DNA from 4 places in the Vreelandella janggokensis genome. Region 2 is predicted to be linked to each of the others. Evidence: predicted binding sites of a transcription regulator. Region 2 holds the regulator's gene; each other region holds the start of a gene.

Region 1 (3,308 bases), 400 kb from region 2:
ATCAGCGCACCACCCATCACTTGGGTCTTGTCACCCACGTCATCCACGATCGGGCTGTCCGCGGCATCGCCTGTTAACCGCGTCACGCCGAGTAACCCCGTTACCGACCAATCGCGGGTCAGGTAATAGCTCAGGCGGCTGTTCAGCCCGTAACGGACATAGCCATCGTTCGGGCGGTAGATGGCTAGCCCTGAGCGCGCACTTTCTGCTGGCGAAATGCCGAACATGTCGCGAGTCCAGTCATCGCTTGAGTAGGTCAACTCAGGACCAATCGAAAACGCCATTTGCTGAGACAGCATGGTGCGCCAGTTGGCTTTAAGGTCAGCTTCATAGCCGTCTACATCGCCGCCTAGAGGAGCTTTCGTCGCGGCTTCCAGCCCCCACGGGCCGTTTGAATAGCGGACACGTACGCCCGCCGCTGCACCATCGTCTACCTCGTCAAGGCCGCTTAGCTCGCCATCGTTATCACGCCCCGGCAGGTAGGTGATGAACGGTGAAACCTTCCAGTTTCCCTGGCGAAGTAAATTCCAGCCAATACCATCACGGACACTGGCATAAAAGGTATCACCATAGGTAACGCTGGCACTTGGCCAGCCACGCGTTTCATTTTTGTCGCTACCCAGATAGTCGGGAACGCTAAATACACCGGCGCCAACGCTGCCTTCCCACTGGGCCAAAGCGCTACTTGATGCAACCATCAGCAACGTGGATAGCGTAAAATATGATAGGGCAGATAGTCTCGATCTCATGGTTAAAACCCACTGTTATCATTTAGGTTTGGAAGCAATGCCTTAACCAACCAAAGGCCGTCTTCCTTGACGTAAGCAATCAGCGACAAATCCTGACCAGGAATGGCCAGCTGCAAATGAATTGACGATCAGCGTGGCGCAGGAGCCACGCCTAACATACATTTATGTATGTAAGCTAGCATTCGCCTTCATTTCCGTCAATTTAACTTCTCCCACCGAATCAACGCTACCACCGAGACAATCAACGACAGAACGGCCTTCTTGCAACAAGATCGTGCACAGCCCACGAGTGTGCCCCTCAGTGGTGCAGCCCTCACCGAGCAAGCCTTGCGATGGCTGATTCTCACCACACCACTGGAAAATATAAATTCGACCTTAAAAAAAATAAATCAATGAAATAAATCGATTTTACGATTTTCTCAGCCCTCCAGTTAATAAATTGGCATGCCAAATGCAGCACCCTGACAACGAGCTCAGCGCCTGCAATACCCAGATCCAATCGAAGAGCTAACTCAAAAAGCTAACGCAAAGGGCTAAAGACTAAAGGACTAACACTGGACATTCAGGCGCGGCGTTAATCAACCGAAAATGACACAGGAAAACCTATTCATGTCATATCTAATGCCCAGTGAGTTTGTTACCAAGCTGGTAGACCAGGGTGAAGCGAAAGTCTATATGGGCACCCGGGATACGCTTATTCGCGCCTTCATGGCGGGGGCCACCCTGGCGTTGGCGGTTATTTTCGCCATTACTATCGCCACCCAAACAGGTAATTTCCTGATTGGAGCGCTGCTCTTTCCCGTGGGCTTTGTCATGCTCTACTTGATGGGTTATGACCTGCTCACCGGGGTTTTCACGCTGGTTCCAATCGCCTGGCTCGATAAACGACCCGGGGTCACCCTGCCACGGATGCTCAGGTGCTGGGGGCTGGTAGGACTTGGTAACCTGGGGGGCGCCTTGTTCATTGCCACGTTTGGCTATATGAACTTCACCATGGGCGGCACTGAGGAAATCAACGCCGTCGGCCAGACCATGATGTCTGTCGGTGAAAGCCGTACTGTGGGTTACCAGGATGCTGGCCTAGCCGGTTGGATTGTGCTTTTCCTGAGGGGCATGTTCTGCAACTGGATGGTTTCCATGGGGGTTGTGGGTGCCGCCATCTCGACAACGGTATCCGGCAAGATCATGGCCATGTGGATGCCGATCATTGTGTTCTTCTATCTTGGCTTCGAGCATTCCGTGGTCAACATGTTCCTCTTCCCGATCGGCCTGATGATGGGCGCTGAATTTACGCTGTATCAATACATCATGTGGAATGAAATCCCCACGGTTCTGGGTAACTTGGTCGGTGGTCTGACATTGGTCGGTCTGGTTCTTTACACCACCCACGTGCGTACCCAGCCCAAGAAAAATTTATCTTGATCGAGATCCATTGATTTAAAACAGCTAACAAAACAGGGCGCCATGCGCCCTTTACCACACGGGAGAACTCTCATGGATAAACTTGAAATGCGCCACACCCTGCTTGCCGCCAAAGCGCGCAAGAAAATGAGCTGGGATGATATCGCCACCGCTGTCGGGATGTCGCCTGTGTGGGTAGCGTCAGCTTGCTATGGCATGAACAGCGCCAGCCCCGATATCGCCCAAAAGATCTGCAACACGCTGGATGTCGAGAGCGACGTTGCCGATGCCCTGGTGACATTCCCGACCAAGGTGTGGGATGAAGCCATCCCACAGGACCCCTTCATTTATCGGCTCTATGAAGTTGTCGGCGTATATGGCGAGACACTCAAGGATGTGGTGCAGGAGCAGTTTGGCGACGGCATCATGAGTGCTATCGATTTCACCATGGACGTCGATAAGGTGGAAGATCCCAAAGGCGACCGTGTTCTGCTTACCCTGAATGGCAAGTTTTTACCTTATAAGTCCTGGTAACGCCTACTTCTGGTACGCCTCGAGCGCGGTAATGCTGCGTTCAACGCCGCTGCGATAGCTCGCCCCAAAGAGCAGCAAATGATTAAGCAGCGGGTAGAGTTGAAATAACGCTTCACGCCTCGGCCAATCGGCCGGGGCGTCGCCGTTCCAGTAGGCCTCGAAAAAGCGTTCATCCAGGGAGCCAAATAGGGTCAACATGGCAATATCGACTTCCGGGTAGTGACGATATATCGCCGGGTCGATAATGGCGGGGCCACGCGGCGTGAACATCACATTGCCCGACCACAGATCGCCGTGCACCAGGCTCGCGGGCCTGTCGGGCAGCCAATCTTCCAACTCATGTGCCTGACGGGCGATGCGCTCATAAAGCTTTTTATCGAGCAAACCGCGCTGATAGCAGGCGTCGCCGAGAGGCAACAGCCGCCGCTCGCGCTGAAAAACACGTCCATCGTCCAACGGTGCATTGGGCTGAGGGGTGCTGCCACAGGCGTTATCCCAGTGCCAGCCATGTTGCTCACCGACGCTTGCGTGAAGCTCTTTGAGGCCTTCACCCAGCGCTGAACTATCGCGTCGGCCGGATGCTTCAAGCGTTTCCATTACCAGCCAGCTTTCGGAAAGGCCCAG
Region 2 (3,308 bases):
CTGCCTAGTGCCTTTTTACGCAACCGCAGATAATCACCAGCAACCGGTTGAAGTCGTCGCCGACCAGCTCGACCTGGATCAGCGCGCCGGTACAGCGGTCTACACCGGCGACGTCGAAGTTCGCCAAGGCAACATGCTGATAAGAGGCGACGAAGTGGAAATCCAGCGAAATGAGGAAGGCGAGCTCTCGCGGGCCACGGCGCTGGGCGAACGGGCCTATTTGCGGCGGCAACCCGAAGACCAGGATGGCCCGATGGAAGGCTGGGGTCGAAGGGTGATCTACCATGTCGCCGAGCGACGCGTCGAGTTGATTGACCAGGCGGAAATCATCCAGCAAGGCGACCGCTTCACCGGGGGGCGGCTGGAATACTTTATCGACCGCGAGTTCGTCAAGGCGCGCTCCGACGTCGACAATCAAGAGTCGCAGCGCATCCGCATGACGCTGCAACCCGAGGGATAAGGAGAGCCTGATGGCAGTTGCCGACAACAGCGCAACACAAACGCTATACGCCCGCCATTTGGCGAAAAGCTACAAGCGCCGACGCGTCGTAAAAGACATCAACCTGGATATCTCACAAGGCAGCATCGTCGGTTTGCTCGGCCCCAACGGCGCCGGTAAAACCACTTCATTCTACATGATTGTCGGCCTGGTCAAGGCAGATGCAGGCAGCGTCGGGATTGATAGCCTGGACCTTTCCCGAGCACCCATGCACGAGCGTGCCAAGGCAGGCATTGGCTATTTGCCCCAGGAGGCGTCGATCTTTCGCAAACTCTCCGTCGCCGACAACATCATGGCCATTTTACAAACCCGTCACGACCTGGATCGAGCCGGACGCGAAGCACGCCTGGAAACACTCCTGGAAGAGTTCCATATTACCCACATCCGCGACAATATGGGCATGAGCCTTTCCGGAGGCGAACGGCGCCGCGTCGAGATCGCCCGGTCCCTCGCGACAGAGCCTGCGTTCATCCTGCTTGATGAGCCTTTTGCAGGTGTAGACCCCATCTCCGTGGGCGATATCAAGTCGATCATCCGCGCCTTGAAGGAGCGAGGTATTGGCGTATTGATTACCGATCATAACGTGCGTGAAACGCTGGATATTTGCGATGTGGCGTATATCGTCGGCGACGGGCATATTATCGCCAGCGGTTCGCCGGCCGCCATTCTTGACAATCAGGAGGTGCGTGACGTTTACCTAGGTGCTGATTTCCGTCTCTAAAGCCATCAATGGCATATTTATTGCCGATGGCATACTTATTGCACTTGCACCCAAACACAACTCGCACTAGGGTGGATGCTTTCCGATAAACGAGTGGTTCTCAGATGGTCATGAAAGCTTCTCTTCAACTGCGGATCGGCACTCAGCTCACCATGACACCCCAGCTGCAGCAGGCAATTGCCCTGCTACAGCTATCAACGCTCGATTTACGCCAAGAAATCCAGCAAGCGCTTGACGCCAACCCCATGCTCGAGCAGGAAGATGAGTTCAGCGAAAGCGAGCAAGCTGACAGCGAGCCGGAAGCAAGCGAGTGGGCAGATAGCATTCCCAAGGAGCTATCCGTCGATAGCGACTGGTCAGATACCTATCAGGATACGATGGGCAGTGGCAGCACAAGTAGCGAGGGGCCTGACTTCGAGCGCCAGGCCACCGGGCAAACGCTGCATGGCCACCTCCTCTGGCAACTCGCCATGACCGATTTGAGCCAACGTGAACAGTTGGTGGCCGAGAGCCTGATTGACGCACTGGATGCTAACGGCTATCTCACCCAGCCCCTTGCCGATATCCGCGAAGGACTGCGAGACCAGGGCGTGGAAGGCCTCAGCCAGCGCGAGGTTGAAACCATTCTACTGCGACTGCAACAGTTCGAGCCCACCGGCATCTTCGCCCGCGATCTTCGCGAATGCCTGATGCTTCAGCTCGCCGCACTACCCGGTGACACACCGCTGCTGATTCCTGCGCGGCGTCTGGTTCGCCAGTTCCTTGAAGCGCTGGGTAAAAATGATCAGCGCCTCCTCAAGCGAAGACTCGGCCTGGACGATGTGCAACTCGATGACGTCATCCAACTGATCAGAAGCCTGGACCCGCGCCCCGGCAGCGTTTACAGCGCCACTGACGATAGCTACGTGATTCCCGACCTGGTGGTTCGCCACGATAACGAAGGCTGGCACCTCGAACTCAACCCAGAGGCCTTACCCAAGCTCAGGATTCAACCCGACTACGCTAGCCTGATCAAGCGCGCCGACAAGAGTCATGATAACCAGTTCCTCAAGGATCACTTGCAGGAAGCCCGCTGGCTGATCAAAAGCCTCTCCAGCCGCAACGACACCCTGTTACGCGTCGGCCGCGAAATCATCACTCGCCAGATCGGCTTTCTCGAACACGGCGAAGAGGCCATGAAACCGCTTATACTGGCCGATATTGCCGATGCGGTAGAGATGCATGAGTCGACCATCTCTCGCGTCACCACCCAGAAGTTCATCCATACACCGCGGGGAATTTTCGAGCTTAAATACTTCTTTTCCAGCCAGATCAGTGGCCAGGACGGCGACAGCCACTCCAGCACGGCCATACGCGCTCGACTCAAAAAACTGATTCAGGAAGAACCCCCCGGCAAACCTTTGTCAGATAGCCGTCTGGTCACCCTGCTGGAGGAAGCCGGCATCCACGTAGCACGTCGCACGGTTGCCAAATACCGCGAAGGCATGGGCATCCCTTCGTCCAGCGAACGGCGTCGCTTACGTTAAGCAAACGGAAACTCAACACAAGGGCTTTGCTTAACGCCAAAAAGGGTTACAATCGAAGGACAGTCCGACGGATAAGGAGTACGTCAATGCAAGTCAATATCACCGGTCATCATGTAGATCTGACTGACGCCTTGCGTGACTATGTCAACGAAAAGCTGGAACGCGTTGAGCGCCATTACGACAACATCACCACCGTGCAGGTAACGCTCTCGGTCGAAAAAGAGCGTCAACAGGCCGCCTGCACACTCCACGCGGCAGGAGCTGACTTGCATGCCGAGGCCCTCGATAATGACATGTACGCCGCCATCGACGCCCTGGCGGACAAGATTGATCGACAGCTCGTTAAGCATAAGGAAAAAGCACAAGCCCGCGCCCAGGGCGCAGGTGTGCGTTAATTCAATGACGTTGGCCACAATCCTCCCCCCGGAACGCGTTCTCTACGATGTGCCCGGGGGCAGCAAAAAACGGGTGCTGGAGTTTTTCAGCACCTTTATCGCACAAAACATTCCCAGCCTCGACAGCCAGGAAGTGTTCAGCCGTTTGATTGGTCGTGAACGCCTCG
Region 3 (3,308 bases), 310 kb from region 2:
TGCCAGGAATATCAAGGGCCATGAACCAGCCAGCGCACGGCATAGGGAGGCAAAGGGTCGGTGGCTTGACCAGAGGATCGGGCGTTGAGGTCTTGCCATGGGACTGACGATAAGGCGTGCTGGACGTCATCACCGAGCTGATCAAATGATAGGGGCACCTCGGTGACATTGTATAGCGCCAACAGGCGGCGACCGTTGGCCAGCGGACCACGTTCGATGGCCAGCAACGATGGATCCGAAGTCAGTACGCGCTGTGCGGCATTGGGGTGGAAACAGGGCTCTCGGCGTCGGCAGTCCAGCAATCGACTCAGCGCATTGAAAACGTCATGGGTGGGTGTGGCGGTGCTGTCGAGGAGTAAATCGAGTTCGCGGCGCTGCCAGCGGCGGCGATTGATAGAGCGTAAGCGACCGCTGCGCTCAACGCCTTCCACGTCGTTGAGCGTGCCGGTCAGGGTATGGATATACAGGGCCGGAATGCCTTGAAGGCTGAGCATGATCGCCTGGCTGCACAAGAAACGTGCAATTTGCCACGGATCGGGGCCTTTGCGCGTGCCTTGCATGGCTTCAAACCAGGTGATGTTGATTTCATAGGGGGTGTCGCTGCCGTCGGGGTTGCTGCGCATGCTGACAAAGCCGCCAAATCGGTGCATCAGTTCGAGCAGCGCATCGCGTTCGTGATCGGGTAACAGGCCTTCCAGTGGGCGTACGCCAATGCCATCGTGGCTGGCGGTAAAATTGAGATAGGTGCAGTGGTCGGGTAGCGGCGGCAGGCTGGCCAGCCAGCCTTGCAGGGTATGCGTTTCGCCCCGTGTCAGGGTGTGCAACAGCAGCGGCGGCAAGGTGAATTGGTAGATCATGTGGGCTTCGTCGGGCGGGCCGTCGGCGAGGCGGTCAAGACCGAAGTAACTGATGTTTTCGTGATGCGGCACGTTGGTTTCGGTGATCAGCAGCGTGCCGGGGGCAACGTGGTCCACAATGGCGCGTAGCAATCGCACGACGGTGTGGGTTTCCGGCAAGTGAATGCAGTTGGTTCCCAGCCGCTTCCATAGAAAGGCGACGGCGTCCAGGCGCACGATACGGGTGCCCTGCTCGAGGTAAAACAGCAGGATGCCGACAAATTCCAGCAGCACATCGGGGTTTTCGAAGTTCAGGTCGAGCTGGTCTTCGGAAAACGTCGCCCATAGGTAACTTGTTCCCCGGCGGGTGGATATCGGCACCAACAGCGGGCTGCTACGTGGCCGAACCACTGCCGACACATCGGTGTCGGGGTCGACTTCGATAAAATAATCGCGCCCCGGTAGGCTACCGCTAAGATAGTCGACAAACCATAACGACTCCCGGGACACATGGTTGAGCACCAGGTCCGCCATCAGGTCGTAGTGGCGGGCAAGGGTCTGAATATGCTGCCAGTCGCCCAGGTCGGGGTTTACTTCCCGGTAGTGGATTACTGAAAAGCCGTCGTCGCTGCTCCACGGGAAAAACGGCAGTACGTGGACGCCGCTGATACGTTCACCGAGACGCGCTTGCAAAAAGTCGTCGAGCACTGCCAGCGGGGGCGCTGGGTCATCAACGATAGAGTCACCATAGGTGATCAGCCACTGGTCTTTCTCGCTCCACGATGGTGCACGCTGACCCTGCTGCTCGATGGAAAGTTGCGGCTCCGACGCTGGGCAAAAATGCGCCAGGCGTTGATTCAGGCGGCGCTGAACCTCCGTGGCGCGGGGCCCGTAAAGGTGATCCAGATAAACGTGCACAGTGTCGTCGAAGGCGGTCATAAGGGTGTCCCAGTAAACAGGCTTCCACAAACGGTGCAGCTTGTGTGCCAAAACGTTACAATAGGCGGTTAATAGCGCATTAACAGGTCGTATTTTGCTTTCTCGTGCAGCGCTTTCGCACGGGCCGACAACAGGTTGAACGCCATGCATTGCCCTTTTTGTGGTGCTAACGATACTCGCGTGACCGATTCGCGGCTGGTAGCCGACGGTGACCAGGTGCGTCGCCGTCGCCAATGTGCAAGTTGCCAGGAGCGTTTTACCACTTATGAAACCGCCGAGCTGGTCATGCCCCGTGTGGTCAAGTCTGACGGTTCGCGCGAAAGCTTCAACGAAACCAAGCTGCGTGCCGGTATGCTGAGGGCGCTCGAAAAGCGGCCGGTCAGCGCAGAAGCTATTGAGGCGTCCGTCGAGCGGATACGCCAGACGCTTCGCGCGCGGGGAGACCGGGAAATTGACGCCCGCGATATTGGTGAGTCGGTCATGCAGGCCTTGAACACCCTCGATCAGGTGGCCTACATTCGCTTTGCATCCGTGTATCGCAAGTTTCAGGATCTGGACGAATTCCGGGCTGAAATTGATCGCTTGTCCCAGGAACCTGCTGACGGCAGGCCCTCAACGTGAGCGTGGCCTTGTTCAGTACCGATGACCATCGTTACATGGCCCGCGCGCTGGCGTTAGCGGCATACGGTCTGTACACCACCGACCCCAACCCTCGTGTGGGCTGCTTACTTGTCCGCGATGGTGAGGTTGTGGGCGAGGGCTATCACCGCTACGCGGGTGAGCCGCATGCGGAGGTCAATGCATTGGTTGCGGCGGGCGAGAACGCTCGTGGCGCGACCGCCTATGTCACGTTAGAGCCGTGTTCACATATTGGCCGCACTGGCCCCTGCGCCGTGGCGTTGCAAGACGCTCGGGTGGCGCGCGTAGTGGTGGCCATGGTAGACCCCAATCCTCAGGTCAGTGGCCGGGGCATTCGCCTTTTGGAAGATGCGGGGATCGAGGTGTCAGTCGGGTTGCTGGAGGCAGACGCCCGCGCGCTCAATCCTGGCTTTATCGCCCGTATGGCGAGCAAACGTCCCTTTGTGCGCATGAAGATGGCGATGAGCCTCGATGGTCGCACCGCCATGGGGTCGGGTGAATCCCAGTGGATTACTGGCCCTGAGGCGCGCGCGCAGGTTCAACGATTACGTGCCCGTTCAAGTGCGATATTGAGTGGTGTGGAGACCGTCATCATGGATGATTCACGCCTGACGGTTCGTGCCGAGCAACTCGGCTTGGATGATGCCGCTGACATCGCCAGGCGCCAGCCGCTGAGGGTAATTGTCGATAGCCAACTGCGATTGCCGTTGGCAGCCGCCTGTTTGCGAGCGCCCGGGCGTACGCTGATTGTTACCACGTCCAGGGATACTGAGAAGCGCGGGCGACTGATAGACGCTGGGGCTGAGGTGCAGGTGTTAGCCGCCGATGCCCAGGGTCGTGTTGATCTGTCGGCTCTGCTTGAGTGGCTGGCGGCAAACGAAGAGGTTAATGAGC
Region 4 (3,308 bases), on a different contig from region 2:
GCTACATCGATATCATGACGCTGCTGGTGGCGCTGTTTGTGATCATTATTGCGGCAGCCGGTGCCACAAGCCCGGCGTGGATGGCCACAGAACCACCACCTGAACCGCTTTTTGATTCGCCTCCGCCGCTTGAAGTACCGCTGCCAGAAGCCCTTGCCAATATGCGTGATGAGCGAAGATATTCGACCAACTGGCTGGGTGGCGAGTTGCTGACCAGCACGATCACGGCGGCTCAGGGGGTGGCTGGGCGGCCCAGACGAACCACGCGGGGTGTCCCCCCGCTGCTCGCCATGCCTGACCCGGTAGCAGAATCACCAGCCGCGTTGCCTGAACGCCGTTTGCCGATGCCCTTGGTGCCGGTTGAACAGTCAGCGCTTCAATTTCCGCTGGCTGATTATATGGTGGTCCTCACGGATAATCCCCCAAGTAATGTCGAGACGCTCAGCGATAATGCCATTGACGCTGCATTGGCCCTGAGAGAGCAGATGGAGAGCTCCCCTTATCTACCTGATTTAGAAGGTGTCGAAGTCTCACGGGTAGAAGAAGGTATCAGTTTGCGAGTGCAGGACAAGCTGCTGTTTCCCTCAGCAGAAGCGGGGTTAACCGATGGTGGAAGCGAACTGATCAGCACGTTGCTTGACACCATCCAGCGTTATGACGGTGAAGTATGGGTTGAGGGCCATACGGATAGTCGAACGATTGACACCCCTGAATATTCATCCAACTGGGCGCTATCCAGTGCCCGGGCGATCGCGATTGTGGAGGCCTTGGAAGAGGCGGGCGTTGCATCGGATCGCTTACGTGCCGTTGGGCTGGCGGCTACTCAATCCCTGGCAGATAATGACACGGCAGAAGGGCGGGCGCGTAACCGCCGAGTCGAAGTTGTCATCCACGTAGAATAAAACCCTTGCAGAAAAAAAGCCCGCCGGGGAAGGCGGGCATAAAGGGCTTGGCTCACTGCAGCCCACTGGCAGAGGGGGGTGGGGTGTACAGGGTTGCCAGTGGGTACAATTTGAGTATAGCTATTTATTAAGTCTTGCCAAGCTTTGTATTGGTTTTTTTGTTATCAAATGTAATGCTGGGCGGCACCATCCTGGCGCTGGTGCCTGTGCATGCCCTCTCTGAGTGCACCAAAAAAGCGCGCTGCAATGTCTGCCTCGGGGGCACCCGTTCTCGCCTCTGGGTGTTCCCCCTCTCCACCTTATGGATATCAAAGCGTTAAAAGTGTTGGCACGTATTGTGCTAGGCAATAAACACGCTGTCATCGCCATCTCCAACAAGTGGTGATTGAGCGCGTCCACCGCTTAGCAGTAGAGAGGCTGCGCCATGCTTGAACACGCCAGCGCTTCGGCGCCCCCCGATGACCAAGTGGAGCTGTCGCGCCTAGTGGTCACCGACCTCGACGGTTCGCTGCTTGACCACCATAGCTATGACGCTTCCCCGGCGAGGACTTGGCTCGCCCGATTAAAGCAGGCGAAGATACCGGTGATCCCCGTGACCAGTAAAACGCGTGCTGAACTGCTTCCTCTGCGTGAAACGCTTGGGCTAACGATGACCCCGTTCGTGGCTGAAAATGGTGCTGTCATCGGCCTTCCGCCTGGTTGGTGCCACGCGCGGCTGGATCGGCCGGGCAACGGCCGCGACGGGATGGTCATCAAGCATCCAAGCGTTGATATTGGTTTTATTCGGGCCCGTTTGAAGGTCTGGCGCAAACGGCTCGATGTGCGGTTTACCCCGATGAGTGAGCTTACCCTTGACGACTTGACGGGGCTGACCGGACTCGACGCTATCCAGGCACAACTTGCCCGCCAGCGCGAGGGTAGCGAGCCCTTGCTGTGGCACGACGATGACGCGTCGCTGGAGACGTTTCGCCGCGCCCTGGAAGGTGACGGCCTGCAACTTACCCAGGGTGGCCGCTTTTATCATGTTATGGGTCGTGCATCCGACAAGGGCAGTGCGGTCACCTGGCTGGTTGGGCGATTCCGGGCGCTGCGCGGTCGTGAGCCGCTGTCCATCGGCCTGGGCGATGGCCCCAACGACGTGTCGATGTTAAACGTCGTCGATCAGGCGGTCGTGATCCGTGGCCACCATGAGCTGACGGTTGACCCTACTAACCCCCATCTTTACCGCACACAAGCCACTGGCCCCGAGGGCTGGGTAGAAGGCATGTCTCACTGGTGGGGTAACGCGTTTACGCCGACCAATCCGCGTGATGCAAAGGAGGCAAACGCATGAGTGATTTCCACCAGAACGGCGTGATTACTGACTTTCACAATCTGACGCGTCGCCCGGTTGAGGCGCTGGAAGAAGAACTCAGCCAGTTTGCCCGGCGGCGCCCGATGGGGTTGATCCTGCCATCATTGTTTTCAGAGCTTGAGGGTCCGGCACTTTCGGCCATTGTCGATGAACTGGTCAAGGTACCCTATCTCGGCGAGATCGTGATTGGCCTGGACCGGGCCGATCGCGAGCAGTTTTTATATGCACGGGAGTTCTTTTCACGCCTGCCTCAGCACACACGTATCCTATGGAACGACGGGCCCCGCCTGCGTGCCCTGGACACCGAGCTTGAACAGCACGGGCTGGGCGCACTTGAACCTGGTAAAGGGCGCAACGTCTGGTATTGCGCGGGTTATGTATTGGCGTCTGGGCGGTCATCGGTGGTGGGGCTGCACGACTGCGATATTCTGACCTACGACCGGGGGCTGCTGGCGCGATTGATGTACCCGGTTGCCCATCCCCGTTTTAACTACAGTTTCTGCAAGGGCTACTACCCGCGCATTGCCGAGGGAAAACTCAACGGGCGAGTATCGCGCCTGATGGTGACGCCGCTGCTGAGGGCGCTAAAAACTGTGTGTGGTCCGTTGCCTTACCTCGATTACCTGGACAGCTTCCGCTATCCGCTCTCGGGTGAGTTCGCCATGCGTAGCGACGTGTTGGAGGGGATCCGCATCCCGGCAGACTGGGGGCTTGAGATTGGCGTTCTCTCCGAGCTTCAGCGCAATTACTCGCCGCGTCAGCTTTGTCAGGTCGACATTGCCGATGCCTACGACCATAAGCACCAGCCGGTCAGCGAGGAAAACCCTGATACCGGTTTGAACCGCATGAGCCTGGATATCGCCAAAGCCCTTTACCGAAAGCTGGCCACTCAAGGGATCACGTTCAGCAGTGAAGATTTTCGCACCCTGAAAGCCACCTACTACCGGCTGGCGTTGGACCTGATCGAGGCTTATGACCATGACGCCACTATGAACGGTTTGAGTCTGGATCGTCACAGCGAAGAGCAGGCCGTTGAACTGTTCGCCAGCAAC

Evidence for each region. The regulator sigma-54, encoded in region 2, starts transcription at its own class of promoters, with help from an activator protein. The targets are predictions, from matches to a motif close to TGGCACNNNNNTTGCTNT.
Region 1: the regulator sigma-54 is predicted to act here: its motif matches at 1,190-1,207, upstream of QC816_RS02585 (formate/nitrite transporter family protein).
Region 3: the regulator sigma-54 is predicted to act here: its motif matches at 1,808-1,825, upstream of QC816_RS02925 (sugar phosphorylase).
Region 4: the regulator sigma-54 is predicted to act here: its motif matches at 1,229-1,246, upstream of QC816_RS12920 (HAD-IIB family hydrolase).

Annotation. Positions count from the first base shown of each region.
Region 1 is NZ_JARWAJ010000001.1:553,489-556,796, reverse strand. It holds gene QC816_RS02590 (MipA/OmpV family protein) at 1-698, opposite strand, end outside; gene QC816_RS02585 (formate/nitrite transporter family protein) at 1,359-2,171, shown strand; gene cynS (cyanase) at 2,244-2,684, shown strand; gene QC816_RS02575 (fructosamine kinase family protein) at 2,688-3,308, opposite strand, start outside.
Region 2 is NZ_JARWAJ010000001.1:949,630-952,937, reverse strand. It holds gene lptA (lipopolysaccharide transport periplasmic protein LptA) at 1-460, shown strand, start outside; gene lptB (LPS export ABC transporter ATP-binding protein) at 471-1,220, shown strand; gene QC816_RS04290 (RNA polymerase factor sigma-54) at 1,325-2,746, shown strand; gene hpf (ribosome hibernation-promoting factor, HPF/YfiA family) at 2,833-3,141, shown strand; gene QC816_RS04280 (PTS sugar transporter subunit IIA) at 3,146-3,308, shown strand, end outside.
Region 3 is NZ_JARWAJ010000001.1:635,366-638,673, forward strand. It holds gene QC816_RS02925 (sugar phosphorylase) at 12-1,775, opposite strand; gene nrdR (transcriptional regulator NrdR) at 1,920-2,396, shown strand; gene ribD (bifunctional diaminohydroxyphosphoribosylaminopyrimidine deaminase/5-amino-6-(5-phosphoribosylamino)uracil reductase RibD) at 2,399-3,308, shown strand, end outside.
Region 4 is NZ_JARWAJ010000004.1:232,538-235,845, forward strand. It holds gene QC816_RS12915 (OmpA family protein) at 1-902, shown strand, start outside; gene QC816_RS12920 (HAD-IIB family hydrolase) at 1,327-2,235, shown strand; gene QC816_RS12925 (glycosyltransferase family protein) at 2,232-3,308, shown strand, end outside.